Regions from separate parts of the Peribacillus sp. FSL K6-1552 genome, predicted to be linked through region 2. Evidence: riboswitches for the same ligand, from Rfam matches in the RefSeq annotation. Region 2 holds a riboswitch; the other holds the start of a gene.
What was found. Region 2 has a riboswitch for cobalamin ahead of NST21_RS27440 (ABC transporter substrate-binding protein). Riboswitches for the same ligand answer to the same signal wherever they lie in the genome.
Positions count from the first base shown of each region.

Region 1: another riboswitch for cobalamin. It lies ahead of nikA (nickel ABC transporter substrate-binding protein); the one in region 2 lies ahead of NST21_RS27440 (ABC transporter substrate-binding protein).

Region 1 is NZ_JBBOST010000001.1:2,444,042-2,459,336, reverse strand. It holds gene NST21_RS11970 (alkaline phosphatase D family protein) at 1-1,733, opposite strand, end outside; gene NST21_RS11965 (beta-propeller fold lactonase family protein) at 2,334-3,701, shown strand; gene nikE (nickel import ATP-binding protein NikE) at 4,350-5,144, opposite strand; gene NST21_RS11955 (ABC transporter ATP-binding protein) at 5,164-6,135, opposite strand; gene nikC (nickel transporter permease) at 6,151-6,981, opposite strand; gene nikB (nickel ABC transporter permease) at 6,984-7,922, opposite strand; gene nikA (nickel ABC transporter substrate-binding protein) at 7,959-9,590, opposite strand; cobalamin riboswitch at 9,746-9,934, opposite strand; gene NST21_RS11935 (aspartyl-phosphate phosphatase Spo0E family protein) at 10,520-10,690, shown strand; gene NST21_RS11930 (ABC transporter substrate-binding protein) at 11,208-12,296, opposite strand; gene NST21_RS11925 (acyl-CoA dehydrogenase family protein) at 12,379-13,455, opposite strand; gene NST21_RS11920 (acyl-CoA dehydrogenase family protein) at 13,452-14,606, opposite strand; gene NST21_RS11915 (enoyl-CoA hydratase/isomerase family protein) at 14,784-15,295, opposite strand, start outside.
Region 2 is NZ_JBBOST010000001.1:5,700,251-5,715,545, reverse strand. It holds gene NST21_RS27455 (FecCD family ABC transporter permease) at 1-8, shown strand, start outside; gene NST21_RS27450 (ABC transporter ATP-binding protein) at 5-850, shown strand; gene NST21_RS27445 (polysaccharide deacetylase family protein) at 985-1,848, shown strand; cobalamin riboswitch at 1,936-2,112, shown strand; gene NST21_RS27440 (ABC transporter substrate-binding protein) at 2,291-3,259, shown strand; gene NST21_RS27435 (FecCD family ABC transporter permease) at 3,222-4,277, shown strand; gene NST21_RS27430 (heme ABC transporter ATP-binding protein) at 4,283-5,755, shown strand; gene cbiB (adenosylcobinamide-phosphate synthase CbiB) at 5,752-6,717, shown strand; gene cobD (threonine-phosphate decarboxylase CobD) at 6,692-7,765, shown strand; gene NST21_RS27415 (bifunctional adenosylcobinamide kinase/adenosylcobinamide-phosphate guanylyltransferase) at 7,738-8,313, shown strand; gene cobS (adenosylcobinamide-GDP ribazoletransferase) at 8,310-9,101, shown strand; gene NST21_RS27405 (histidine phosphatase family protein) at 9,059-9,676, shown strand; gene NST21_RS27400 (bifunctional adenosylcobinamide kinase/adenosylcobinamide-phosphate guanylyltransferase) at 9,628-10,056, shown strand; gene NST21_RS27395 (cob(I)yrinic acid a,c-diamide adenosyltransferase) at 10,071-10,655, shown strand; gene NST21_RS27390 (ECF transporter S component) at 10,658-11,152, shown strand; gene NST21_RS27385 (ATP-binding protein) at 11,149-11,844, shown strand; partial or broken gene NST21_RS27380 (GntT/GntP/DsdX family permease) at 11,878-12,418, shown strand; gene gntK (gluconokinase) at 12,443-13,987, shown strand; gene ybaK (Cys-tRNA(Pro) deacylase) at 14,090-14,566, shown strand; gene NST21_RS27365 (PRK06851 family protein) at 14,673-15,295, shown strand, end outside.

The DNA of each region.
Region 1 (15,295 bases), 3.3 Mb from region 2:
CCCTGCTTGTTCATCCTTTGTTTTTCATGTGCACGATTATGGGCGCGCGTACGATCTTCTTCGACTTCATTAGTTTTTTGGACACCTTCAGCAACGATGGCTGATGATACTTTTCTGAGTCCAGCTTGATCCTTATCAAAAACAAAGGATGCTCTTGTTGAAATATCTGCCCCAGGTTCTGTTACGAATGGAACCACACGGTAATCCGCCCTCCATTGCTCTGGTGTTACCTTGCATCGGACGTACCCACGGTAATCATTGAAGAATTTAATATGTGAATTTTGGCTTAATATTTTGTCAGTATCTGCTCGTTTGTCTGCCCCGTTTCCACCAGATGTGATGGATGTACCGACAAATTCCACACCGAAAGTCTTTGAGTTTGGATCATTGAAATCAGTTTTTAAATTGGAAGCCCAGCTAGCATGTACATCACCGGTCAATACTACCAGATTTTCAATGTTTTTGCTTTTTACTACATCTATCAAACGGTCGCGTGCAGCCGGATAACCATCCCAAGAATCCATGCTATATTTTGGAGCAGTAGGTGTTCCATAATTCCGCTGTGCAAAGAATATCTGCTGAGGAAGCACATTCCACTTTGTTTTTGAATTCGAAAGATTCTCAGTTAGCCACTGCTCCTGCTCTGGTCCGAGTAATGAACGCTTCGGATCAAGAGACTCTGGCGTTTGCGGTGAGCTTCCATCGCCGTTTGCCTGATCATCACGGTATTGCCGTGAATCAAGTACAAAGAAAGAAGCCAGATCACCATATGAGAAATTCCGGTATAAACGCATATCAGCCCCCTTTGGCAATGACGATTTACGAAGAGGCATATGCTCGTAGTAAGCCTGATAAGCAGCTGCCCTGCGTTTGATAAATGCCTCCACTGATTGTCCCTTTTCCGGAATTACATTTGCATAGTTGTTTTCAACTTCATGGTCATCCCATGTCACGACCCATGGGAATGCAGCATGCGCTGCTTTTAAATGTATATCAGAACGGTATTGAGCGTATCTGTTTCGATAGTCCTCAAGTGTAATAATCTCCGGACTGTTATGTACACGGACATTACCCGTAGATGAAACATATTCATTTGGACCGTACTCATATATGTAATCGCCAAGGTGAAAGACAAGATCAAGATCTTCTTTTGCCAAATGTTTATAAGCTGTATAATAGCCATGTTCAAATTGTTGGCATGAAACAAAAGCGAATGTCAGACTAGAAACACTGGAACCTAATAACGGGAGTGTTTTCGTTTTCCCTGTCTGGCTTACTTCCCCTCCACTTTTAAAACGGTAAAAATAAACCTTGTCAGGTTTTAACCCGCTTACTTCCACATGGACAGAGTGACCCAGTTCTGGCCTGGCTATTTCCTTGCCATTCTTTACAATTTTTCTAAAATGCTCATCCTTTGCAATTTCCCATTTAACTGAAACAGCTTCATGAGGCATTCCGCCGCCATTCAACGGATCTGGAGCCAACCTTGTCCATAAAACAACACTATCTGAGAGTGGATCACCAGACGATACACCAAGAGTAAATGGATAATCGCTGAATTTTGGGGCAGCATTTACCTCAATCCCCCCCATTGATTGCGCAAGGGCAAGACCCAATGAAAGTCCGGCAAGCTTACTCGCTCCCTGGATAAAGTTCCGGCGGTCCATATTTTTGCCTAAGCTTTCTTGGCTCCAATTCTTAATCAATTCATCCACAGCTTTTTCATTATTCATTGCTCTTTCCCTCCTAAATAAATCTTTGAAACTGGTTTTAGTATAAGAGGACTTTTTAAAAGGCGTATTAAGGTCTGTAAATCACTAATTTTCTAATTAGGTATTTCGTTTTAGGACTTTGGAATCCATTAACCAAAAAAACTATATGACTCGACCTTTCATTTATTAAATCCTGTAAAACCCCACAAATATTGACAGTCTTTTTTCCTAATTTTCTTCATAAATCCTTTATTTAATCGTTACAAATAATTGGGTTTAAGATCGTTTAGGTTAGTTTAAGTGACTTTATTTTCCCGTGTAGACGATCCAGTTTCCTTAAAAGAGTCTATCAACATATCAAAATCGCAATTAAACTGGATCCAATACAATTCACTCTAAACATGAATCATAAATTTTTTAATAATAATCAAACCAATATCCTCCTCGATACGTTTATTTATAGTGAAGGGAGCAAAATATCGTCTTGATTAAAAAATTTCAAAGAAAGGTATTAAAAAACCTGCAACATATTGATTGGCATTCGATTCTCCTGTTCATCTTTCTGGCTTAAAGAATCGTATTTTAACATTTATCAAGAAAATAATTTCACGGGGTGAAGAAATGTTGAAAAAAATGAAGTTTATAAGTGTATGGATTATAGCCTTACTTTCTGTGGTTATTCTACCAAATGTAATTGGTGCTTCTTCTACTAAAAGTAAAATTCCAGTGTCAGAGACAGGCTTTGACACCCACATCACCAACAATTCCCTTGCCGTAAGTCCGGATGAGCAAATAGCCGTTGTCTCAGATAGCCGTGAACAATACGTCCTAGTCTATGATCTTACAAAAGGCAAGCTGCGCAAAAAGATCGACGGCTTTGGTTCACCGAGAAACATCGTGTTTATTGATGGTGGCTCCGAGTTTGTCGTCTCAGACAGCACGCTCGGTACGCTTCGTTTTTACAGCACAAAAAACTTCACCTTGAAAGATGAAGTCGTCGTTGGTCAAGGTGCATTCGGGACTGCTGTCAGCCCTGATGGAAAGATATTGTATGTGAACAATCAAGCACACAATTCTGTCACTGTCGTGGATTTGGAAAAACGAAAACCGTTGGCCGTCATTACCGGTTTCGCCCAACCAAGACAAGGCATAAAAGTCTCTCCAGATGGAAAATACATCTTTGTCACGAACTTTCAAGGAGATAAAGTATCCATCGTTGATGCCGCAACACAGAAAATCATTCGTGAAATATCAGGTTTCTCTATGATTCGCGGAATTTCGATCACTGCTGATGGAGGTACATTGTATGCCGCGAACAGCGGACGCAACAGCATTTCCGCAGTTGATACACTTGACGGCAATATAAAGAGTGAAATCAAAGTGGGTCGTGAGCCATATGGTGCTTCTCTTTCGCCTGATAACAAGCTCCTTTTTGCAAGCAATAAAGCTGACAATACGATTGACGTAATCAATGTCTCTGATCACCGCGTAGTTAAAACAATTGACGGTTTCAATGAACCAAGACAAGCAATTGTCTTTAGCCACGACGGGGAACGGGCTTATGTATTAAATCGGGATCTCACTATTGCACGTGTGAATGTTAAGACCTTCTCCATCACGGATATAATTCAGGATGAGTCAAAAAAGTACAAGCTTAAAATGCTAAGATCAGACAAAGTAGGGACATATTTAGCAGATCAAGAAGGAATGACCCTTTATTATTTCACAAAAGATGATTCTAGCGTCAGTAATTGCAAAGGTCAATGTAGTGAAATTTGGCCGCCTTTCCATGCAGATAACATTATCTCCGCTAAAGGATTCAACAAAAAAGAGTTTAAAACTATCATAAGAGATGACGGACAAAAGCAAACAACTTATAAAGGGCATCCACTTTATTACTTTGTGAAAGATAAGCAGGCCGGTGATATAAATGGACAAGGCGTCAATAATGTCTGGTTTGTTTTAGGCAAAAAGGTTTTTGAGGAATAATTAAGTTTAGTTTTGCACAAATAGTTAGAAATCTCTCAATAAAACCGTTCATATTTGAGCAGATGAAAAATAAAAGAAAAATAGTTTTGTTTCACAAAAAATGGTCCTAAAGTATAATAAATGTCACTTTTTTATTCTAGAATTTGCTTAGCGCATGTTTTCCGCAAAAACTACCTAGACCCCTTATATAAAGACTGAAAAAAAGCTGAACAGTATATTGCTGAACGTTTTTAATGAAGTACCGTTATACCAAACCGGATAAGCTGTTGTTTTTGAATAAAGATTGTTAATAATGGTTTCCTATTCTTGAAGAAAACTCTAAAAAATTCAAGCCACCTTCTAATGATAGGTGGCTTTGTTTTATTCGAATAAGGTACTGGTTTAAAATCTTCATAAAATTTTAACTTGATGGTGATAGATTCTGCCGACAAAACACAGATATTATACGCTATCGCGTTTTTCACTTTAGACCTCATTAAAGAATAAATCGGCACTTATATTATTGATAAAAACAACGGAGAACGGAATCCCATATAGATATACCAGTATAAGAGATGGAATGGCTTTACAGCGGAGCTTAAACACTTGATTTTTCAGATATTCCGTTACTAACCTAATTTCCCACATCACAAACCTATAATTAACGCATCACAATATTCCCGGATATGGAGGCAGCACAGAAGACAATAACTTTTTAGAAACAGGATGTTTTAATCGTTCAAGTTGTTCCAAATCATCTAACCATTCAACAACCTCACCATTGTACATTACCGCTAGACGGTCTGCGATGTAATTGACTGCCTGTAAATCATGGGAAATAAAGAGATATGAAAGTTGAAACTCTTCTTTTAATTGTGCCAAAAGATTTAATATTTGTACTTGAACAAGAACATCTAAAGCACTTACAGCCTCATCAAGAATAATTAACTTTGGCTTTAAGGCAATCGCTCTTGCGATATTGATTCTTTGTAGCTGTCCTCCACTGAACTGGTATGGGTATTTACGAATATCTTCTGGGCTTAACCCAACGATCTCCAAAAGCTCCTGTACTTTCTTTTTCTCTTGAACAGACGTAAGCCTTTCGTAATTTCTTAACGGCTCAGCAATGATCTCCCCTATAGTTAGTCTTGGGTTAACAGCGCTATAACAATCTTGAAAGACAACTTGCAGATTTCGCCGTAACTCCTTTAATTCTTTTGCTTTTAAACAATAAAGGCTCTTCCCCTGAAACCATACCTCTCCCTGATCCGGCTTTTCCAGTCCCAGAATAATTTTACCCAGGGTACTCTTTCCAGATCCACTTTCTCCAACGAGGCCTAAACATACTCCTTCTTCCATAGTTAGAGAGATGCTCTTAATGGCTTCAACAGATTTACGCTTCCCAAAAACAGGGTTCCCCAACAAGTATGTTTTCTTTATTCCTTTCAACTCAAGCAAGCTCACTCTTCATCCACCTAACTCTTTATCTTGATTTTACACATCGTACTAGATGGTCTTTTTCATACTCTTTAAATTCAAGATTATAACTTGAACATGTATAATCTGCGTCCTCACATTGTTCTAAAAATGGGCATGTTTTTTCACTATTTATTAAATTGGGGCGCGAAACGCTGGCACGTTTTTCAATCCTTATCTTTCTTCTTGTTAATCCAAGTCTGGATTCCAACAAGACTTTGGTATACGGGTGCATTGGGCTATTTAACAACTTCAACACTGGTGCTTTCTCAACGATATAGCCGCCATACATCACAGCTACTTCGTCAGCTAACTGAGCAATCACCCCTAGATCATGTGATACTAATAAAATGCATGTATTGTATTCTTTCCTTAACTTATCCAACTGTTTCAAAACCTGGAGTTGGTTTGTCGAATCAAGTGCAGTCGTCGGCTCATCAGCGATGATGATAGATGGACTTAAAGACATGGTAATCGCAATCATAACCCGTTGCAGCATCCCGCCGCTTAGCTGAAACGGATATTGATTCAAGACATTCTCTGGATTAGGCAAGTCCGTTTTTTCTAAATACTCCACAGCTATTTTCCGCGCTTGCTGCTTCGTTATGGGCAAATGAGTTCTAAGTGTTTCAATAAAATGCCGCCCTATCGTCCTCACAGGATTAAAGGCGATCATAGGGTTTTGCATAATCATAGCGATCTCACTACCCCGTACTTTCCTTAAGTCTTCTGTGGAAACATTTAAAAGATCAATATTTTTAAACTTGATACTCCCTTGTACCACCTTTGCCTTTTCAGGTAAAAGATTTAACAAAGACATGCATGTCATCGTTTTCCCTGATCCACTTTCTCCGACAAGGCCCAACACTTTCCCAGCCTCGAGCTTAAAGCTGACATCATGGACAGTTTGAGTCACTCCATACGGTGTCGTTACAATAACATTCAAATTGTCTACAGTTAGAATGGGGTCTTGTCCCATCTTCTATCCTCCCTTCTATTCCTTTTTTAGGTCTAGAGCATCCTTCAAAGCTTCGCCAAACAAGTTAAAAGCAATCACAACGATGAAGATCATCATCCCAGGGTACAGCATCAATGAAGGGGTTTCTCTAAAAAATGGCTTACTATCATTGATCATCATTCCCCACTCTGCATCTGGAGGCTGTATGCCCAGACCTAGAAAAGAGAGACCAGAAATCGCCAAAATAACTCCTCCGATGTCCATAAAGATTAATACAACAACTTGAGAGATGATGGCAGGTAAGATATGTTTGATGATAATGATACTCCTTGGTGTCCCGCATATTTTGGCTGCTAAGACAAAGTTTTGCTCCTTTACACTAAGTACCATACCTCGAATGACGCGTGCATAAAAAACCCATTGGACAAGCACCATCGCCAAAATCAGATTGCCAAGACTCGGTCCTAAAATCCCGACTAAAGCAAGGGATAGAAGAAAGCTTGGGAATGCCATGAGTATGTCACACATTCTCATGAAAAGATAATCAACCTTACCCCCTATAAAGCCTGCATACATACCAAGTGGGATACTAATAATCATCATTAATCCCATGACAAGGAAAGCTGTTCCCAACGAGGTTCGTGTTCCATAGATTAATCGGGACAAAATACATCTCCCTAAATGATCAGTCCCCAATGGAAACTGAGATGAGGGCCCTTGCAGCTTCTGAACGATATCAATCAAGTTCGGATCATTAGGAGCCAAAAAAGGAGCAAAAAGAGCCAATACTGTCAGGAAGGAAATAATCATGATGCTGATCATCATGAGCTTATGTGTCATCAGCTTTCGTTTCACGTTTTGCACCACTCTTATTTCTCTCCCTCCCAGCGTATACGAGGATCCAGGAAAGAATATGTAAGATCCACAAGAAGATTACAGACCACAAAGATCACACCCATAAATAATACACACCCCTGAATCATCGGATAATCTTGATTTAATATAGATGTGACAAATAACTGTCCCATGCCGGGCCAAGCAAAAATTGTTTCAACAATAACCGCTCCGCTTAGCATGTTACCGAAGCTCATGCCAAGTCCAGTTATCACAGGTAGTAAGGACTTTTTTAAGACATGTCTGATAACGATTAGTCTTTGGCGCAACCCTCTCGCTCTAGCATAAACAACAAATGGCTCATTCAAATTTCCCAGCATACTAGCACGAAGCAATCGCATATACGTACCTATATACGCAAAAGCCAATGTCAAGGAAGGAAGCACTAGATGAGCCAAAGTCCCCCTTCCCAATACAGGAAATAAATCTAACTTTACTGATAAAAAATAGATCAAGAGAAAGCCAAGCCAAAAGGTTGGCATAGAGACACTTACAAAGGCTAATATTCTGCTAAACTGATCAACAAATTTCCCCTTGTAAATAGCAGAAAACATTCCTAAGGGTAAACTAATAACAACAATAAAGATAAGCGAAGCAAATGTTAATTGAACTGTTGGGAAGAAATGTACCACAATTTCTTCCCATACAGAGTTATTGGACACATAAGACATCCCTAAATCCAATTGCAACACTTTTCCCAGCCACTCAAAATACTGGACATATAAAGGCTTGTTTAATCCAAGCTCAACTCGAAGGGCTGCCACTGTCTCATCCGTAGGAGGAATATGTGACGCCCTTAAGTAAGCTACTGCCGGATCTCCAGGAATTAAGTGAAGCAAGATAAAAGTGATGAGAGAAATTCCTAATAAAATTGGAATTAAACTTGTGAGACGTTTAAAAATAAACCAACTCATGTAGCACTCCTTAAGTTGTTTTTAAGTATCCCCACTTCAATTAACGTCAATTGAAGTTAAAGGGACCTCAGCTTCTTGAGGTAAAAAATCTACTCCACTAATGTTTTTTTGATATACTGCTATATTAGACTGATAAGATATCGGTAAATAAATTGCTTGTTCGTGCAATGTCGTTAATATTTCTGAATATAGTATTTTTCTCTCTTCTTCGTCTGTAGTTAATAATACTTTCTTAATTTTCTGGTCTATTTCTTTTTTTATTGGCAACCCTAATTGAGCGTTATAATCTGGACCACCATTTTCCGTATTTGTCGTCATAGCTGCTAAATAGGAATGTGGATCAAATGGTACAGCCCAAGTAGATGTAAATAATAAATCAAATTCACCTTGAAATGCATTTGTCCAAAAAGTATTAGTTTCTTGACTAGTCAACTTAACATCTATTCCTAGCTTTCTAAAATCACCTTGGGTAAATTCTGCGATTGACTTTTGGATGTTGTCTGTACTATTAAACAGTAATTCCAATTGCAATTCTTTTCCGTCTTTTTCTCTAAATGGTTTCCCCTTCACTTGTTTCCATCCAGCTTCATCCAATAACTGTTTTGCTTTTTCTGCATCATATTCATAAGGCTCTATATTAATTTTCGTGTATGGCAAAATAGGTGGAAACAAAGTATCAGCCTTTTTTTCCATACCATAAAAGATCTTATCAATAACAGCCTGTTTATTAAAAGCATGTTGGAGCGCTAACCGAACTTTAAGATCTTTAGTCGCTTCTCTATTTGAGTTAAGAAGCAGCGTTCTTGTAGCTGTAGGTTCTGACAATTTGGTTTCATATTGCCCTGAATTCTTCAAAAATTGGAATGAATCTTGGCTTATGACCCCGTTTCCAAAAATAAAGTCGAGTTCTTTTTTCTCAAAAGCTAATACTCTTGACTCACCGTCAGTAATGACTTTAACAACCACCTTATCTACTTTAGGTTTAGTACCCCAATACTGTTCATTCCTTTTAAAAACTGCAAACTCATTTTTCTTATATTCACTCAATACCCACGGTCCTGTGCCAATCGGAGACTTGAGTCCGTCCTTAAATGTGTTTTGACTGTCAGGAAAAGCAGCTTCGCCTACAAATCGCAACGGTCTGATGTAAGTTAGTTCTTGAAGAGTTGGATAATACGCGTTGTTCAAAATAAGTTTAAATGTATATTCATCTATTATTTCAGTACCTTTGATTTGGTTAATTAATTCCACCCATTCATGTTGTTTGCGATTAACTAAAATGGTATCAAAGTTTTTCTTAACGATTGCAGCATTAAAGAGGGAACCATCGGAAAATTTAACATCTTTCCTCAGATGGAATACATATTCTTTTCCATCTTTCGATATATCCCAGCTCTCTGCAAGCCAAGGCTGAATTTCTCCGCCTTCACCGTAATAAACAAGGGATTCATATACCATAGCCTGGGAAAAAAACTCATTCGGAAAATATGTGTGTGGATTTAAGTCACCTATATCCCCTGGCCATGAAAAAGTAACAACTTTTTGTTTATCTTTATCTGATGTATTTTCTTGATCTATTGTTGTGTTGCTGCAACCAGTAACAAAAATTGTGAAAATTACTAGTAGTCCAACAAAAGAATGGAATAAATTAGACCGTTTTAAAAACATGTTTTCTCACCTTCAATTATGGAATTTTATCTATTTGAAAAATTACGAAATATAAAAAAGCATTTCCAACCAGATTTAACGGTCAGAAATGCTTATAGTTTAAGAACAAATTCGTCTTCTAGCACTCTAACACCTCCCTATCTCCCGTAGGTTTAACAGCATTTTTAGAACGGGCAGGTTTTCTGACTTAGGTTCATCATCTCCATGCGTCTTCCCGGATATTATCCAGTGACTTCCTTGCATAGGACTCACCATTACAGCGGCGGGACCGTGCCGGATTTTGCACCGGCTTCCCTTTTAAATATTCGCATTTAAACGAATATACCCATTCCAATACTATATGAAATTTTCCCTCATATTCATAGTAAATAATAGAGCTTGTCTATCCTAAAATTATTTTGTCGAAACCATTTGTTACTTCTTAACACTTTATTAGTTTCATCTCTAAGTAATTTTTGATAAACCCAGCTACTAATCCTATCCATCTAGCAATAAACGAAATACAGTTAGTAAAAAGGAGAATAAACAGGTTCTCTTTAAAATTCAACAAATTTTAAATTCTCCTAAATTATACAGTTTTACGATTACAACTCTCTCAAAATGGAGATATTCACTATATGAAAATAAAACCAAAAAAAGTTTACCTAATACAAATTATATTCGTTATTGCAAATTTATGCTATATCAAATTAAAGTCCTGATGTTTTTTAACGGCTCGTTATGTATGGAAGTAATAATTTTATATATGAATAGTTATCTGTAACGACATATATCGAATGATAGTGAGGAAGATTTGTATTGCTCCCGTCAGAATTTGTTTACTTTAAATAAGTAAATACTTACTATAATATTTAAAATCATCCTAATTTATGTAATAATAAATATACTACAATAAAGGAAAGGTTTTGAGGGGATTTTCGTTGGAAAGTATGGAACTGCTACATAATAAAATAGAGACAATGAGGAAAGAATTAATAAATACAGCCTTGAAACATGGATTCTCCTCACCAAAAACATTACATTTGAGCCAAGAACTTGATAAACTCTTGAATATACTTGTGCATGAACAGGAGTCGCTAACTCCAATAGGCCTTCAATAAGATGTAAGGGTGCTTCTCCACTAAGTAAGTAGGCTTGAAGCCTGATGATCATATTTTCTCCTTTCTACCATAGGGCTTCATGGTTCAATAGCGGGAAAACAGTTGGATCCCTACTTAAAAAGTTCATGAAAAGAATTGATTTCCTTTCTGTTTTTTAAAACATATTAACTCCTACTGTAGAGAACGGATTTATACGTTTTATCATATATCATCCGTACATAAAAAACATATGCAAATATCATTCATTAAGGTAGTGGTAGTGCAGCTGGAAGAAAGCAAAAACTCCCCTCTTTTCTTGTGAAGAGAGCTTAGCTTGCATATTGAGGTCCTTTATTGGATAGAGTACGCGAATACAATTGAATATTAGGAAATGCACACCATTATCCATATTTAAGAAAAGTGATTATAAATAAAATCTCTAATTGAAGAACCTTAGCTAGAGTTGCCTCAAACGTTACAAGGTTGCCTATTGCCATACTAGAAACCTATCGAAAATATAGAGAGCCTCTTAAAACATTTATTTTAATAGTTTTCCAAGTTCAGGCGTTACTTCTTTTGACCACCTGTCTGTCCATTCACTTCGGATTTCAGCTAACTTCTTAACATCAGGCTTATATGTCTTATCTGATTCTTTTAGTCCAATGACGCTTTCGTATTTCTCAGGTAGCTTCATACCTTTAAGAACAGGATAGAATCCTGCTTCTGCAGATGTTTTTTGTGATTCCTCACTAATTAAGTAGTTAATAAAATCAATTGCTTCTTGTTGATTTGGAGAATTTTTCACCAACGTTGCACTAAAGGCGTGCATATATACTCCTTCTTTTGGCACGACCATTTTCAAAGGTAAACCAGAATTTACTGCTAGGTCAGCAATTACATAGCTTCCCATTACAGTAACATCGGCTGCCCCTTGTTGAATAGCGGGCATCATCTGAGTAGAATTTTTATAAAAAGTAGAGGAATATCCGGCTAGTTCCTTTGCCTTTTTTAACCCAGGTTCTAAGTTATCTATACTACCTCCGTTGGCCAACGCAAAAGAATATAGGGTGTTAAAGCCCCAGTCGTTAGAAATATCAGCAAATGCTGTTTTCCCCTTATATGCAGGACTCGCTAGGTCATTCCAAGATTCTATTGGCTTGATTTTATTCTTTTTAAAAGATTCTGTGTTGTATGCAGGAGCATTAACAAGACCAAATGCAGGTGCGGCAACATTATCTATAGCTATAAAACGAGAATCAACATTTTTTAAGTTAGGCACCTTTGTTTCATCAATGACTTCAACAAGCCCTTTTTCATTTGCACGAGGTACATCTAATGGAACAAAGAAAGCAATATCAATTTGAGGAGCTTTTTTCTGTAATTCTACTTTTGAAAGAATCTCACCTGATAAACCAGCAATATAATTGATTTCAATGCCAGTTTCTTCTTTGAATTTCGGTGCAATTTCTTCACGAATTATTTTCTCGATTTTTCCACCATTGCCGGCAATAGTGATTTTTTTTGTAGTTCCTTCCCCTGAGGCACCGGTTGATTTTTGTGGTGTGGGGGCACAGCCAGACATAGCAGCCAGCATCAATACTACAAGCAAGCTAAGAATCTTTTTCATCTTTCATTCCTCCTTGTTTTGGATGTTTAGTCGAAAGTAATTTTTTGAAATCGCTTTCATTTATATCATTTCTACTACACTGTTAAACAATCTTACTGTTCATCGAAGTAATTAACGCCCATAAATTATCCGCCCCTGAACTTAAAACTTCCTCACCCAGTTTTTGAGACCAAAAATCCTCATTTCCAAACTCATCACGCCATGACCAAAGTCTTCTAGTGCTATGTTGCAAAGAATGTTCATCCGTAAAACCCATTGCACCATGAATTTGATGTGCAATGGGTACCCCAAGACTGGCAGCATCCCCTACTCTAATTTTAGCTATCATGATTTGTTTTTCTCCATCTTCTGCTATAAACGCCTTGATTGCTAAATCAGTAACCGCTTTTGCTGCGGAAACTTCACCTGCTAAAATTGCTATCTGTTGCTGCACGGCTTGAAATTTCGCTATTTGTCTTCCAAATTGTTCTCGTTCAGTTGAATACGCAACGCTAAGTTCTAAAACTCTTTCTAGCGCCCCAGTCATTTGAACGGAACGAACTAATGCACCTAAATACAATATCTTATCTTCATCAATTTCCACACACCCCGAAACTGATTTATTTTCCACAAATACATTTTTGAAATCCAGGTGATCTCTTGATTCACCTGCGAGGTTTTTTCCTGGCTCAATTTGACATGCATCTTGATCTACAATAAATACCATTTTTCCTTCATCTGAATCTCCTAAAACTACAATTGTTTGAGCCGTACGAGCCCATGGAACGTTTTTTGCTGAACCAGATATAATATAACCATTTGATTTTTCTGTAAAACTAATTTTTTGCTCTTTTGAACTTAATACTAGTGTCATAGGCTTATTTGATATAGGTAAACCGGCTTTGGATAAAATCCAATTCGCTATAAAAGTTTCTGCGATAGGCACCGGAGCAGAGAAATTTCCTGCAATTCTTAAGAAGTTAAATGCATCAGTTAGACTACCGCCAGAACCACCGGATTCTTCAGATATCCCTATAGTCGTCATGCCTGTTTCATTTAACATTTTCCATAATTTAACTGGAAATTCACCTTCTTCAGAATCATCAATAAGATCTTTTGTACATAAGTCTTTTAACAATTTCCGAGATGTATCCTCTATAATCTGGCTTAAGTCAATCACTTTATTCCTGCCCCCTTTGCAATAATTCCCCTTAATATTTCTGTTGTACCACCACGAAGTGTAAAACCAGGGGAGTGTAAAATTGCTGTAGCTAACAAAGAATTAAAACGTGGATTCGAGTTCTGTGATGGTAATGAGACAAGTAAACGCGCGACTTCTGCGACTTTACACTCAAACTGGGTACCTAAATCTTTTACTAAAGCAGCAGTAATGTCGGGAGAAATACCTTTTTGAAGTAAACGTGCCACACCTAAAGATAACTCACGTAATGTAGTTAGATGGGCCACCAATCTTCCAATGGAGATGTTACGGTGCTTATCTAATGTATCCTGTTGTAAGACACGAATTAACTCAACAAATAATGGAAATGTACTTAAAAAGCGCTCTGGGCCACTTCGTTCAAAAGCCAATTCAGCCAAAATTTGTTTCCAGCCATCTCCAATTTTTCCGACAGCCATTCTATCCGGAATGAACACGTCTTCTAGGATGACCTCATTAAAATGATGTTCCCCTGTCATTAACCGAATAGGACGTATCGTTACACCTGGCGATGATAAATCTACAATTAATTGACTAAAACCTTCATGTCTATTTTCTGTTCTAGGTGAGGTTCGACATAGTGTCATCATGTAGTGCGAGAAATGAGCTCCACTTGTCCATACCTTACTTCCATTAAGTAGCCAGCCTTTATCAACTTTCTTCGCACTTGTTGATATTGATGCTAAATCTGAACCTGAATTTGCTTCACTCAGTCCGATTGAGAAGTATACCTCACCTCTAGCAATGCGTGGAAGTATCTCTGCTTTTTGACTTTCATTTCCATAACGTAATAAAAGAGGACCTGACTGTCTATCTGCGAACCAATGTGCTGCAACAGGGGCACCGATAGCCAACAATTCTTCAGTGACAACATAACGTTCTAATGCTGTTCGTTCATGTCCGCCATATTTTTTAGGCCAAGTCATCCCAAGCCATCCACGCTGACCAAGCTTACGGCTGAATTCAGGATCATATTTACTTAGCCATGAATCACAATGGGGCACAAAAGAACCCTTTTCCAATTCCTCCTTAAGAAAACTACGAACTTCATTTCTTAGCTCTTCTGTCTTTCCTGATAATTCTACTGATTGTAACTCTAAACGCTTTACCATACAATTTCACCCCTGAAAGTGTTATTTAGCATAGATTATCAACCTATTGTTCTTTCTAAACGCCTAAACTAAATTTCCTCTACTAATTGTTCCAAGAAATAAAGAATGATTTAATTTCACAATTTTTTTCGCCTTTATACCTCATTTAATTTGCTCACAACGTTAATATTATCTGAATCATTTAAAGTTTGGCTTACGTTTCTCCATCATTGCATTCATGCCCTCTTGATAATCTGGATGTTCGGTAACTATCCCCATAAAGGAGGAAACCATATCGAGCGATGTTCTTAAGTCTGTCTTTTGACCATGATACACCGTTCGTTTTATCAACCGAATCGCTTGTTGCGGACCTCTGGCAAGACTACTCGCCAACTGATAAACTTCCTCCATCAACGAATCATGAGGGACATGTCGTGTAATGACTCCTAAATCGAAAGCTTCTTCTACATCAATAATTCTTCCTGTCCATAATAGTTCAAGTGCTTTGTCCAACCCTATCAGTCGAGGTAAATAATAACCACCACCATCACCTGGTACAAGCCCTAGTCTTACGTATCCTTCGCCAAGTCTCGCCCTTGATGAAGCTATTCGCAGGTCACAATGTAAAGCCATATCTAGTCCTGCACCTATGGCATCACCATTAATCGCAGCAATTGTCGGCTTATCTATTTCTTCCATTAGAAGTGGAA
Region 2 (15,295 bases):
GGTCATGAGAATCGAGGTGCAGGGAGGAAATTACTTTTATGCTCGGAAAAAAGAAGAAGTTCCTTACCTTTACCAAACAGACATTAACTTTTCGCTGAATGACGGAGAGATAATGGCGATACTAGGACCAAACGGTGCAGGAAAGACAACGATGTTAAAATGCATCACAGGTCTTCTGGACTGGAAAAAAGGTCAAACGCTCATTGATGGAAAGCCGCTTCCTTCGCTTTCACGCAAAACAGTCTGGAAACGGATTGGCTATGTTCCGCAGGCGCATAAAATGGTATTTGGTTTTACACTCGAAGAATTGGTAATTATGGGAAGAGCCCCATACATCAGTGCGCTTGCCCAGCCTTCCGTGAAGGACCGTGAAGCCGCTCACCTAGCCCTGGAAACTGTAGGGATTGGCCATCTTGCTGGGAAGTCCTGCAATACAGTCAGTGGTGGTGAGCTGCAACTAGCATTGATTGCACGTACGCTGGTATCAGACCCGGAAGTGCTCATTCTCGATGAACCGGAATCCCATCTTGATGTTCAAAAGCAGGTTGTGATTTTACAGACATTAAAGCGTTTGTCACAAGAAAAGAAAATCTCTTGTATCATAAACACGCATTACCCAAACCATGCGTTTTTCCTTGCTGACCATGTGTTAATGACAGCAAAACAAAAGCCGGTCGTTTACGGGGAAGTCCAGGAAGTCATGACAGAATCCCGGATGAAGGAATACTTCGGAATTGAAATGAAGAAGATTATTTATGAAGAAGATGAGAACTTTTTGATTGAAACGATGGTGCCGAAAGATTTAGGCATTCCGCGTGATCAAAGTACTTGTCGATTTACTAGTTTTTAATCCAGAAAAAAGGGTAGCCACCGGGTTGCCTTTTTTTGCGCTAAATGGAATACTTTATTATTTACTAGTTTTCTGGTACTATTATGCTAGAAAAAATTAGGAGAATGATAGTGGGAAAATACAGAGTTTTATTGATGGTAGCATTGCTGGGAATTTTAATTTTGCCTGCATGTTCACAAGGGGTTTTAGAGAATATAGGTACAAAGACTGCTGCACCGATTGCGGAAGATAACATTGAAGTGGTTGCAGCAGCGGAGAATGACGCCGGGCAGAATTCGGAGGACAGATTATATCCTGAACAAATCGATACGAGAAACTGGATAAGAGCCGAGTCCACGGTTCAACTTCCAATATTGATGTATCATAGCATTTCTGAAGGTAATAACCTTCGGGTACCAAGAGAGGAATTTCAATCACAAATGAACTGGCTTCGGGAGAATGATTACTATACATTATCCCCTAGGGAAGCATTTCTTGTTTTAACGGAAAATCGGATGCCAAGTGAAAAGTGTGTCTGGCTTACTTTTGATGATGGCTATACAGATAATTACACGGAGGCTTTTCCTATATTAAAAGAATATAATATGAAAGCAACTGTTTTTATGATCGGGAAATCTATTGAAAAAAGTCATCACCTGACGGAAGAACAAATGGTGGAGATGAGCGAGAATGGGATTTCTATTGAAAGTCATACTATCAACCATCTTGAGCTTAACCGTATGACGGTAGGGCAGCAGGAAGCTGAAATGGTCCAGTCAAAGGATTTATTCGATCGTATTCTCCAACAGGACACGACAGTACTTTCATATCCTGTTGGACGGTATAACGAGGAGAGCCTTAGGTTGTCAGAAGAAGCTGGATACAAGATGGCAGTAACCACCGAAGCTGGTGGAGCTTCAAGGGACCAAGGGATGCATGCACTGCACCGAGTTCGGATTTCACCCGGATTGTCAGTCGATGGGTTTGCAGCGCTGATTGAAAATGCATCACGTTATTAATTGAAGACAAGGTATTTCGGAATCAGTCTGAAAAATCATATAATAATCATTTCTTACATAGTGTATAATGAAAAGCAGTGAAAATTATATACATATGAACGATTTGGTGTCTTAATGACTTAAAAGGGAAGTTGGTGAAATACCAACGCGGTCCCGCCACTGTAAATGGGAGTTAGCGGTTGTGTACCACTGTATGTGAGATATGGGAAGGTGCCGTTGACGATGACCATTAGCCAGGAGACCTGCCAAGATTCGTACACCTGTAACCTACGCGGATGGGAAGGTGTGTGGCAGACCTTCTGAGTCCGTAATTATATTGTTGCCATACAAGCATCTTCCGTTTGACGGGAGATGCTTTTGTTTTGAAATTCGCCTCTTCACTTCAGGGTGCGTTTTCTTTAGGTGGTCGGAAATTGAATTAAAAGATTGTGAGGGATGTAAAATGAAGAAAATCTATGGTCTGATTCTAGTGATGTTACTAACTGCAGGTATGATGGTTGGTTGCAATGATACATCAAAAGAAGGAACGAAAGAAAAGCAACAAACGAATCATACTGAAAACCAAGCTTTCCCGATTACGATAAAAGATGCAACGGGTGAAAAAGTAACGATAGAAGAACAACCAAAGAAAATTGTTACATTGATACCAAGTAATACAGAAGTGGTCTTTGCACTTGGTTTGGGTAAAAAGGTTGTTGGTGTATCCGACAATGATAATTACCCGGAAGAAACGAAAGAAATTGAAAAAGTTGGCGGAATGGAAATGAACACGGAGTTAATCGTTTCCTTAAAGCCTGATCTTGTTCTTGCTCATGCATCCAGTGCCCATAATTCGAATGAGGGATTGCAGCAGCTTAAGGATGCTGGAATAGATGTCCTTGTAGTCAATGATGCACAAAGCTTTGACGAAGTGTATGAGTCTATTGATATGATTGGACAGGCAACGGGAGAACATGATAAGGCAAAAGAAATCGTTGCGAATATGAAAACGAAACTGAAGGAAATTCAGGAAAAAGCTAAATCCGTTAAGGATGAGGAAAGAAAAACCGTTCTAGTAGAGGTTTCGCCATCACCGGATATTTATACACCTGGAAAAAATACATTCATGAATGAAATGCTTAACATAATTTCAGCGGAAAATGCAGCAGCCGAATTGGACGGGTGGGCGAAAATTGATGAAGAGTCTATGATTGCTGCAAATCCGGATGTCATTATTACAACATATGGTTATTATACAAAAGATCCAGTCAGTGAAGTGACGGGCCGAAAAGGATGGGAAGATGTAGCTGCTGTTAAGGATGGTCAAGTCTTTGATGTCCATTCTGACTTAGTGACCCGTTCTGGTCCACGCTTAATAGAGGGAGTAGAGGAACTTGCCAAATCAGTCTATCCGAACCTATTTGACAACTAAGTGGGCGTTTGCTTATTTGATTGCGTTATTGTTTTTGCTTTTCGCAATGACGATTGGCATTTCCTTTGGTTCGGTGTCAGTACCGATTCCCGCGCTTATACAAATTATCGGCAAGGAATTTTTTCATTTACCAATCTCAGTTGAGCCAGATGTGATGCTGACGAATATCGTAATGAACATCCGCCTGCCACGTGTATTACTTGCAGGTTTGGTTGGGGCTTCGCTTGCGATTGCCGGGGCAGCCTTTCAGGGACTGCTCAGGAACCCGCTTGCTGACCCCTACACATTAGGGATTTCATCAGGAGCATCAGTAGGCGCTGTATTGACATTGTTTTTGAATATATCATTGCCGTTGATCGGTTTATATACCCTACCGACGTTAAGTATTATGTTTTCATTGCTTACGATTTTCTGTGTGCTAACTTTTGCGAGAAAAATGGATCGATCGATGAAAGTAGAAACAATTATTTTAACCGGAATCATTTTCAGCTCGTTTTTAAGTGCCTTCATCTCATTAATGATTGCGTTGACGGGCGAGGAATTAAGACAAATCATCGGATGGCTGATGGGAAGCGTTTCAATGCGCGGCTGGAATTATATCGCGATTATTTTGCCGTTTTTTATCATTGGTTCGTTGATCTTGATTATGAATACCCAAGAATTGAATGCGATGACGTTTGGGGAAGATCGTGCAAAGCATTTGGGTGTGAATGTTCAGCGGAGAAAAATGTGGATTCTGATAGCTGGTTCGATATTAACTGGGGCAGCCGTTGCTGTTTCGGGAACGATTGGCTTTGTAGGATTGGTTATTCCTCATTTGGTTCGTAGGATTTGGGGGCCAGATCATAAGCATTTGTTGCCGTTATCTTTGCTCGTAGGAAGCGGATTTTTAATTTTGGCTGACCTTGTAGCAAGGACGATCATTGCGCCTTCGGAACTGCCGATTGGTGTAATTACCTCACTTATCGGGGCCCCGGCATTTGCCCTGATTTTATTAAAGAGACGGAGAGAAGGGTAGAATTCATGCTTGAAGTTAAAGGGTTAACAGGTGGATATGGCAATAAAGCTGTTTTGGACTCTGTCTCTTTTGACGTACATAAAGGGGAATTATTTGGGATTCTCGGTCCAAATGGCAGCGGAAAAACGACGCTATTAAGTATGCTTAGCGGGGTTCTCGATTATAAGGTAGGAAGCATACGAATAAGGGGAAGAGACTTGAAGGAGTATTCGGCCAAACAACTTGCACAAGTTATAGCCGTGTTGCCTCAACATTCCTCATTAGCCTTTTCTTATACGGTAAAAGAGACTGTTTCTCTTGGCCGTTATGCTCACCAAACAGGCTGGTTTCATAGTTGGACTTCTGAGGATGAGGTGATTGTCCAACGTGTGATGAAGCAAACGGGAGTCGCGGATTTTCAGGATCTTCATTTTGAACGATTATCAGGCGGTGAGAGACAGCGGGTCTTACTGGCACAAGCACTTGCCCAAGAACCGGAAATTCTTTTTTTAGATGAACCAACGAACCACTTGGATCTTTCCTATCAAAAGGAGCTTCTTGATTTAATGAGGAAAATGGCCAAGGAGCTGGAGTTAACAGTTATCTCAATCTTCCATGACTTGAATTTGGCCGGCTTGTACTGTGATCGGCTGATGTTGCTTGAAAAAGGACAAATTAAAGTCATTAATGTGCCGAATGAAGTGCTCCAACAGGAACGGATTCAGGAGGTATACCGGACGACGATTGAAAAACATCCGCATCCTGCCCTTCCGAAGCCGCAAATGTTCATTGTCCCGGAAAAGCATGTCTGTGATTTCGCACCTTTGGAAATTGATGAAACCTATTTGACGGTTGGCAACGAAATAATTCAATTGAATTCACCAATTCCGCTTAGAACGATGTCTTCTGGTGTGACCGGTTCAGGAACGGGCTGGCATCAACATTTCGTGAATAGGCATGTCCATCGTGATTATAATTACGAGGATCATTTTGCTGAAATGGCTGACTTTTTAAAAACACACGGTTTTGAACCGCAGGAAACGGTCGGAATGATGACAGCTGTCTTTCTCGATACGGTGGCCTTCAAGTTTTTAAGAGATGATGATTTCTCGGTTTTTATCATCGTGACGGCTGGAGTAGGGAATGCCATCGACGCCTCTTTAGCTGACCAACATTCTTGGATTTCCACTCCAGGAACCATAAATACATGGATCTTTGTAAATGGGCACTTGGCAGAAGAGGCCTTTATCCACAGCATTGTCACCGCGACCGAGGCAAAAGTAAAAGCGCTTCATGATTTGCGTGTTTTGGATAAGGTGACAAATACAGTGGCGACAGGAACATCGACAGACAGTATTTTGATTGCCGCAACCCAAAGAGGGAAGGCACTTCAATATGCAGGCACCATTACTCCGCTAGGGAAGTTGATCAGTCGCGGTGTATATGATTGTACCGTAGAAGCAATAAAGAAAAATCGGAAACGGATTGAGGAACTATGATTTACCATCACCTTTTTGCTGTTACACTGGCTTTTTTCTTTGATCTATTAATAGGTGATCCACCAAATTGGCCACATCCCGTTAAATGGATAGGAACGTTGATAAGCAAGTTAGATCATTCATTCAATAGAGGTACACATAAAAAACGAAATGGCCTCTTCATGCTGGTAATTGTTTTAACACTGGTGTTATTGGCAACAGGTCTAACTGTCTATTTTGCTTATCTTATCCATCCGCTTGCGGGAATTTTATGGGAAGGTGTTGTTATTTCTACGACGATTGCTCAGAAGGGCTTAAAGCAGGCAGGAATGGATGTGTGTCATCCACTGAATGAACAAGCTTTTCCTGAAGCGAGGCTAAAGCTTTCCTATATTGTCGGTCGTGATACTGCTGATCTTGATGAATCCGAAATAGTCAGAGGCACTGTAGAAACCGTAGCTGAAAATACGAGTGATGGAGTTACGGCTCCACTGTTTTGGGCAGCAATTGGCGGTGCTCCACTCGCGATGATGTACAGGGCAATTAATACCTGCGATTCAATGGTTGGTTACAAAAATGATAAATATGGACAATTTGGCTGGGCTTCAGCTAAGCTCGATGATATCGTGAACTGGATTCCTAGTCGCCTCACCGGTTTCTTGATGCTGCTAAGCTCGAAATCTAGCTATCATAGCTTGGGGGCTAGATGGAAGATTTTGTTCAATGATGCGAAAAAGCACCCAAGCCCGAATAGTGGGTGGTGTGAAGCAGGCGTTGCTGCAATTTTGGGTGTACAGCTTGGCGGGCGGAATATGTACAAAGGAGTAGTTTCTGACCGTGCCAGGATGGGCGTTCCGCTTGTTCCATTAGAAGCAATACATATACAAAAAACGATTACCATCATGCATCGGACATCTTTTATATTTTTACTGATGCTTTGGTTAGGGGGACTTACTCTTGGCATTACCTTCTCATGGCTCTAATCCGCATTATCTTTACGAAGCGCTGGAAATCGAAATGCCTGAATCGGTTCTCGATTTTAGTGCTAATATCAACCCATTGGGTCCTCCTTTACGTATAAAGGAACGGTGGCCCGAATTCTTCGAAGGAATCTTAAATTACCCAGATCCGCATGCCGTTGAATTGACAAAATTAATTGCAAAAAAAGAAGCGCTTCCTGAGCAATCCGTTTTGGTAGGTAACGGTGGTGCGGAAATAATAATGTTGGTAGCGAACAGGTTAGCCAATAAAAAGGTCTTAATCATTCAGCCTGCATTTGCGGAATATGCAGAAGCTTGTTTAGCAGCCGAATGCGAGGTAGACTTTCATCAACTTGATGCACCTGAGTGGCAACTAGATCTTGATCGATTGATTCCTCAATTACCTGAATATGACGCGATTTTTTTATGTACGCCTAATAATCCGACAGGGATTTCATTTAAGCAAGAAGCAGTTAGGGAATTAATCAAAGAATGCGGAAAAGCAAATTGTCTGGTTGTTTTGGATGAGGCTTTTTATGATTTTACGGAAAACGCCTTTACTTATGCTTCTTTAATTACGCAATTCCCTCATTTACTGATTCTACGATCAATGACGAAAATTTTTGCAATTCCAGGCTTGAGGTTGGGTTATTTGCTGGCGGCACCAGATATCATAAATCAGGCAAAAACCTATAAATCGCATTGGAGCGTCAATCATGTGGCATTAGAAGTCGGGAAAATCTGCCTTGCTGAAGAAGAATATATAGAAAAAACGAGAGCGTATATTCAATTACAAAAGCAGAAACTTTTCCGGTTTTATGAAGAGCATGAGTTGATTGTCTCAAATAGCACGGTCAATTTTTATTTAGTGAAAGATGAATCCTTATCCCTTTTGCCTTTTTTATTAAAAAAGGGCATCGTACCACGTCATACGTATAATTTTCCAGGGCTAGATGGAATGTGGCTCCGGTTCGCAGTGAAGAGTGAGCGTGATAATGCCATGCTGATGGAGGGGGTAAGACAGTGGAGAAATCTAGGCTCTGTTTTATAACCGGTGGTGTCCGGAGCGGTAAAAGCCGTTTTGCAGAAAAAAAGGCAATAGAATATGCAATCCAATTGAGTGGGAACTTGCATTACCTCGCTTGTGGCCGAGTCAGTGATGCTGAAATGGAAGAACGCATCCGCCGGCACCAAAGGGATCGCAAAAGTAGTCCAATTGCTTGGAGGACTTGGGAATACTCGACGAACATTACACGGATAGGTGCAGACCTAAATCAAGATTCAATAATCCTACTCGATTGCCTGACAACCCTACTCGATAATGAATTATTCAGCCCCAATATACCGCTTGAAAAGGAGTTTTTACATAGTGTTTTCACAAAAATAATCAGCGGAATTAATGAGATAAGAAAACAAGCCAGCTGTTTGATAATCGTAAGCAACGAAGTGGTACAGGAGCCGATTTTTCAAAATGAGTTCCTCCATATATACGGAAAAATACTTGGCCTGCTTCATCAAGCAGTCGTCGAACAGGCAGATGAGGCTTATCTTGTTGAATCAGGGATTCCGTTATTGATGAAAGGGTGCATGCAGGAATGAACGGATGGATTGGATTCTTGATTAACCTGCAGTTCTTTACCGTGTTCCCAATAAAGAAACAGCTACCGATGGATAAGAAATATATCCACCGTGCGATTCAAACCTTTCCTTTAGTCGGGCTTTTCCTAGGCTTGATATTGGGAGGTGTTTTATACGCGTTAGTAGAGTGGACCCCATTGTCATCCCTTTCGATTGCGTTTGTGGTTTGGTTTTTAACGATGGCATTAACAGGCGGTTTGCACCTAGATGGTTGGATTGATGCAAGTGATGCCTTCTTTTCCTATCAGGATAAAGAGAGGCGTTTAGAAATCATGAAGGATTCCAGGACAGGCGCATTCGGTGTCATCTCCGTCATCGTACTTTTGGCTGCCCGGTTTATATTTATTTATGAAATCGTCGATAGAGTCAATGAGTGGACATACTTTTTAATTATTAGTCTTCCACTTTTAAGTAAATGTGTGATGGGCTATTTACTTAGCCGGATGCCACTGGCAAAAAAAGAGGGACTTGGTGCTTTCTTTCAAAGTGCAGTAAGGAAAAACAGTTTATCTATTTATTGGTTGTATTTTATTGTGAGTTTTGCGGTTGCATGGAGCATCGATTTCAAGCTGGTCACTTTATTTTTTATCATGTGTCTGGCTGCTCTACTCTTCCTATTGTATATAAAGCGGAAAATCGTTAGTTGGTTCGGTGGGATAACGGGGGATGTATTGGGTGCATCCGTGGAAGGAGTTGAGCTTTGGTTATGGCTGATTCTGTGGCTATTACACTACTTCGCCATGGGCTGACAGAAGCAAATGAGCGAAGATCCTATTTAGGCTGGACAGATTCTCCATTAAGTCTGAAAGGAGAAAAGGAAATTCTAGACTTAAGGGGCTCTTACCCACAGTATGAAAAGATTCACACGAGTGATTTGCCTCGTTGTATTGAAACCGCAAGACTGTTGTTTCCAGATGTTGTTCCGATAAAACACCCTGCGTTCCGTGAAATGAACTTCGGCAGTTGGGAAGGGCGAACTTATGAAGAGTTGAAGACTGATGGCGATTATCAAAAATGGCTAGAGCGTCCTATGGAGGCAATGGTGCCTGGGGGTGAAAGCTATCCGGCATTTTCCAAACGTGTTCAAAATGGCTGGAGCCAATTGATTTCCGGTGAGGAAAGCCAATATGTATTAATGACTCATGGGGGTGTAGTACGTGAATTACTTGTCCGCTATGCACCTATGGAAAAGTCTTTTTTTGATTGGGGAATTTCCCACGGCATGGGATATGAGCTGATTTGGGAGGACCGGAACAGCTTAAGGAGGGGTGAACGTTGCACTTTGTTACAGGCGGCGCCTATAATGGGAAAACAAAATGGGTAAAGCATTTTTATGGGTTGGAAAGTGAGACTCTTTGGCTATCCGGTTATCAAAAAGAACAGCCGACTATGACGGATTTTCAAGGTAATACAGTGGTATTGCATGGCTTGGATGCATGGATCCAACAAGATGCAGAAAAGATGGATGCAGAGTCGATTCGAAAACGGTGGAAGGAAATCATGGCTGACTGGCGAATATGGGAGAAGGAAAAGGATGATCACAACTGTATTGTAATCGGATCAGATATTTCCAAAGGAATTGTTCCGATGGAGGCACAAGATCGCAAATGGCGCGATGCCTGCGGCTGGGTCTTTCAAGATGTAGCCTCCTTATCAAACCGTGTGGATGTCATTTGGTACGGTATCAATCAGCAAATAAAATAGAGGAGGAAATAGAGATGAAAATTTATACACGTACTGGGGATAAGGGACAAACTAGCGTAATCGGAGGACGTCTGGACAAGGATGACATCCGTGTCGAATCTTACGGAACAGTGGATGAAGTGAACAGCTATATCGGCCTTGCAGTAACTGAATTGGACTCAGCGATTTTTGCAGACGTACTAACGGACTTGGAAAAAATTCAGCATGAGTTATTTGACTGTGGCGGTGATTTGGCGACAGTTTCTGAGAAAGCCCCGCAGAAGCTAACGGATGAGGCAATTACCTATTTGGAAGAACGAATTGATGCCTTTATCGTCGAAGCACCGGAATTAGAAAAGTTTATCCTTCCAGGAGGCTCAAAAGCGTCTGCAACCATTCATATTGCCCGGACGGTTACACGCAGGGCGGAGCGGTTGGTTGTTTCTTTGATTAAGTCGGGTGCGGCAGTTTCACCACTATCTCTTCAATATTTAAATCGTTTGTCTGATTACTTCTTTGCTGTAGCACGCGTGATTAACTTCCGCCTTGGTGTGAAAGATGTGGAATATATCCGCAGCGCAAATGTATTCCGTGGGGGAAAAAGAAAGGAAAAAGAGTAAACATGAACGTAAGAAAAATTAGTACAATTGCTATTTTTATTGCTTTATCGGAGGTTGGGGCAATGATTAAAGTCCCTTCCCCAATAGGCAGTATGGCTTTAGACAGTTTTCCGGCCCTTTTGGCGGCTGTCATACTAGGTCCGGTGTCCGGAGCTATAGTAGCTGGACTTGGTCATATTATTTCAGCTTTCATCGGTGGCATGACACTAGGACCTTTCCATTTTTTGATCATGGTAGAAATGGCGGTCCTCGTTTGGATGTTTGGCGTTTTATATGTACACGGAAAGAAAATAGGCGCATTTTTCCTCTTCTTTATCGGTAATGCCTTCATCTTAGCTCTACCTTTCGTATTTCTGGTTAGCCTTGAATTTTACACGATGCTAGTTCCGGGGTTAACAGGGGCTACAGCAATAAATGTAGTGTTGGCGGCCCTTTTACTTCCACGTCTAGAACCAGTTTTGAAAAAAGTGATTTTTAAAGATGGATTCGTAGAATGAATGACTCATTGATCTTACCGTTTACGGAGTCACAATCATTAGTCGTTTCTTGTGATAATAGTGGCGGAATTGGGCTGAAGGAAAAAGATCTCGTTCAAGTCCCATACGAAGTTGTTGGATATTTTTCGTTCCGGGTTGCCGTTATGGAGTGCCTGGCTGCTGGCGGAAGTCCAATGACCGTTGTCCTTCATAATTTCTGCGGCGATGAAGCCTGGGAGGCCTTGAAAATAGGCGTCATGAAGGGAATGGATGAAATCGGTCTGGCTCTCTCTATTACAGGTAGCACCGAAAGTAACATGCCGCTTCTTCAATCCGCACTTGGTCTTATGGTGATCGGAAAACGCAGGAATGAACGTGTAATGAAGCCAATTCTTCAACGGAAAATGGCCCTTATTGGCAGGCCGCTTGTTGGGGAAGAAGTTATGAAACAACAAGAGTGGATCGCGCCGTTATCTTTATATAAAAGCCTTTGTGAGCTTGAAGAAGTTCAGGTACTTCCTGTTGGCTCAAAAGGGATAGCATATGAATGGAAGCATCTGGACCCAAGTGGGGAAGGTGTTTCTGCACATATAAGAAGTAAAGTGGATATCGAAAAATCATCAGGACCGTCAACTTGCTTTCTTATTGCTTATCCTGAACATCTGGAGGATGAAATCAAGCTCCAATCCGGTTCTTTTTTTATGGGTGAATGATTATTTTATGAATTAAGTAGGTATCGAGTTTAGTTCATTATGAACTGGTTCCTCGTTCTATTGGTCTCTTTTGTAGTTGCATTCTGTACATTAGGCTATGCTAGAGGTTTTAATAATAAAGAACTAAACCAATTTATGTCTGCTTGCCTTGCTCCAACTGCATCCATTATCTTGATTATCGGAGCTGGTGGCGCATTTGAAAATGTATTAATCACAAGTGGAGTAGGGGAAGCTATTGCAAGTTAGCCACATCCTTTGACATTTCACCAATTCTCTTTGGCTGGTTAGTGGCAGCTATCATTCGTATAGCAACGGGTTCAGCAACTGTCGCAATGACGACAGCTGTAGGTATTGTGCTACCAATTATTTCATCGGTACCGGGTGTTAATATTGAGTTACTGGTACTTGCAATCGGTTCAGGTTCATTAATTCTTTCCCAAGTGAATTATGCTGGATGATTAAAGAATTCTTTAATTTAACAGTCGCACAAACGTTAAAATCTTGGACGGTTATGGAAACGATAATTTCAGTCGTTTCTCTTATCCTAATCTTACTATTGAATTCAATTGTTTAAGAGAAAGGAGTACGATGTAAAAATATGAAACATTCAGGTTATATGATGGGGATCGATATTGGTACGACGAGCACGAAAGTTGTTCTTTTTTCTAAGGGGGGCGAGGTCGTCCATTCATGTTCTAAAGGATATCCGCTTCACAGTCCAACTCCGTCTGTTGCGGAACAAGATCCGGAAGAAATCTATAAAGCGGTTATTATTGCAATCGGTGAAGTGATGATTGCAAGCGGAATAGCAAAGGATGAACTAAGTTTTATTTCGTTTAGTTCAGCGATGCATAGTTTGATTGCCATGGATAAAGACTGTAAGCCGCTCACAAATAGTATTACGTGGGCAGATAACCGAAGTGTAGCCTATGCGGAGCAATTGAAGGCATCGGATCAGGGGACACAATTGTATCACAGAACGGGAACACCCATTCACCCTATGTCCCCAATCACGAAAGTTATGTGGCTTAGAAAAGAGCATCCAGAAATCTTTAACAAAACGGATAAATTTTTAGGGATTAAAGAATATATTATCTATAAATTTTTCAAAGAGTTTGTAATGGATTATTCACTTGCATCTGCAACAGGTATGTTCAACTTGAAAAACTTGGCGTGGGATGAAGAGGCATTGACCATTGCGGGAATTGGATCGGACAAGCTTCCTATGCTCGTGCCAACGACCCATATCCTTTCTGGATTGAGCCAGGAATTGGCAGAAAAAATGAACATTTGTGCTGGTACTCCATTTGTTATTGGTGCAAGTGATGGGGTGCTTGCCAACTTAGGCCAAAATGCTATCAAGCCGGGTGTGCTTGCGGTAACAATAGGAACAAGCGGTGCAGTGCGAACCGTCAGTGACCGTCCGCTTACTGATCCGAAAGGGCGGACGTTCTGTTATGCCCTCACTGAGAATCATTGGGTAATTGGCGGACCAGTCAATAATGGGGGAATCACTTTCCGATGGGCCCGGGATCAATTTGGTCGGGTAGAAATCGAAAGAGCTAAGGCCTCGGGTCAGGATCCATATGAGATACTGACCGAAATGGCTTCAAATATAGCACCTGGCTCAGACGGGTTAATATTCCACCCGTATATGGCAGGGGAACGGGCGCCATTATGGAGTGCTGATGCTAGGGGTTCCTTCTTTGGACTAGCTCTTCATCATACTCGCGATCATATGGTGCGGGCTGTGCTTGAAGGTGTGATGTACAACTTATACAGTGTCCTCCTTGCTGTAAGGGAACTGACAGGTGCTCCGGAGAAAATCCATGCAAGTGGCGGATTTGTTCGCTCCAAGCTATGGCGGCAAATTATGGCTGATGTATTTAATCAGAATGTGACAATCCCAGAAAGCTTTGAAAGCTCGAGTTTAGGTGCTGCTGTTCTAGGATTATATGCTTTAGGTGAAATTGAAAGCCTGGATGAGGTTGAAAACATGATTGGGCATACAAATGAACTTGTTCCAATCGAGGAGCACGTTAAAGTATATGAAGAACTAATGTCGATTTATTTATCTGTAAGCCGGCAATTAGAAGGCGACTACAAGCGTATTGCTGATTATCAAAGACGTCATTTAGAATAAATTTGAGTGAAAGCACAGATGCAGAAGCGCTGTGCTTTTCTTTTGGCTTACATATAAAAATGGTAAAATGGTAGAAAAAAGGATAAGGGGACTGTTTTTTAGATGGGAGCCAGTAAAACAAATGCTATGCGAATTCTCGATAACAAACATATAAAGTATGACATGATGAGCTATGATGTCCACGACGGCCAAATAGACGGTGTTACCGTGGCGAGTAAAATTGGTAAAGCGCCAGAAACCGTGTTTAAAACACTCGTTACCTACAGCGGACCTCAGCAGCTTTATGTATTTGTCATTCCTGTAGACACCGAGCTGGATTTGAAAAAAGCAGCGAAAGCAGCAGGTGCGAAAAAAATTGAAATGCTCGCTGTTAAAGACTTGCAGAAATACACAGGGTATATTCGGGGGGGCTGCTCACCAATCGGTATGAAAAAGCAGTATCCGACTTTTATTGATGAAAGTGCAACCAATCTGTGTGAAATCATCGTAAGCGGTGGAAAAATTGGGACACAAATTGTCTTGAAACCGTCAGAATTCCTTGTGGCCGCACAAGCGGAACCTAGAGCTCTTATCAAATAGATAAAGAATACTATTAAACCTAAACCTTTAGGCATTCACCTACCTGGGTTTTCCTGCATAAGCTGTCTTGAAGATGCACATCTGTATGGTGAAGGAGAGTGTGAAAGTGGCAGGAAAAGTGATGCATTATTTCGCTGGAGGCAATACGGCTAAAGGTTTTTATAGTTTATATGATTCCAATCTAGCTGGCTTAGAGAAATTATTTATTTTAAAAGGCGGACCTGGTTCAGGTAAATCGACTATTATGAAAAAAATTGGCCAGGAATGGCTGGATAAAGACTATGATATCGAGTTTTTGCATTGTTCGTCGGATAATGATTCCATTGATGGGGTAATTATTCCCGCCTTAAAAATCGGTCTCGTTGATGGGACTGCTCCACATGTGATTGAACCGAAAGCACCGGGAGCCATTGAGGAATACGTCAATCTAGGGGCTGCCTGGAATACTCAACAGCTGGCAGCTGAAAGAACGACAATCATACGATTTACCAATGCCAGAAGCAAGAGTTTTGAGAAGGCATATGCTCTTTTCGCAGAAGCATTAAAGATACATGATGAATGGGAAGATATTTATAAGGCGAACATTGATTTCGTTAAATTAAATGGATTAACCAATAAATTGATAGAAGGCTTTTATAGAGATATTGTTCTCAACAAAAAAGCAGATGTTCGTCACCGGTTTTTAGGTGCCGCTACGCCAGAGGGAGCAGTTGATTACATCCCGAGTAT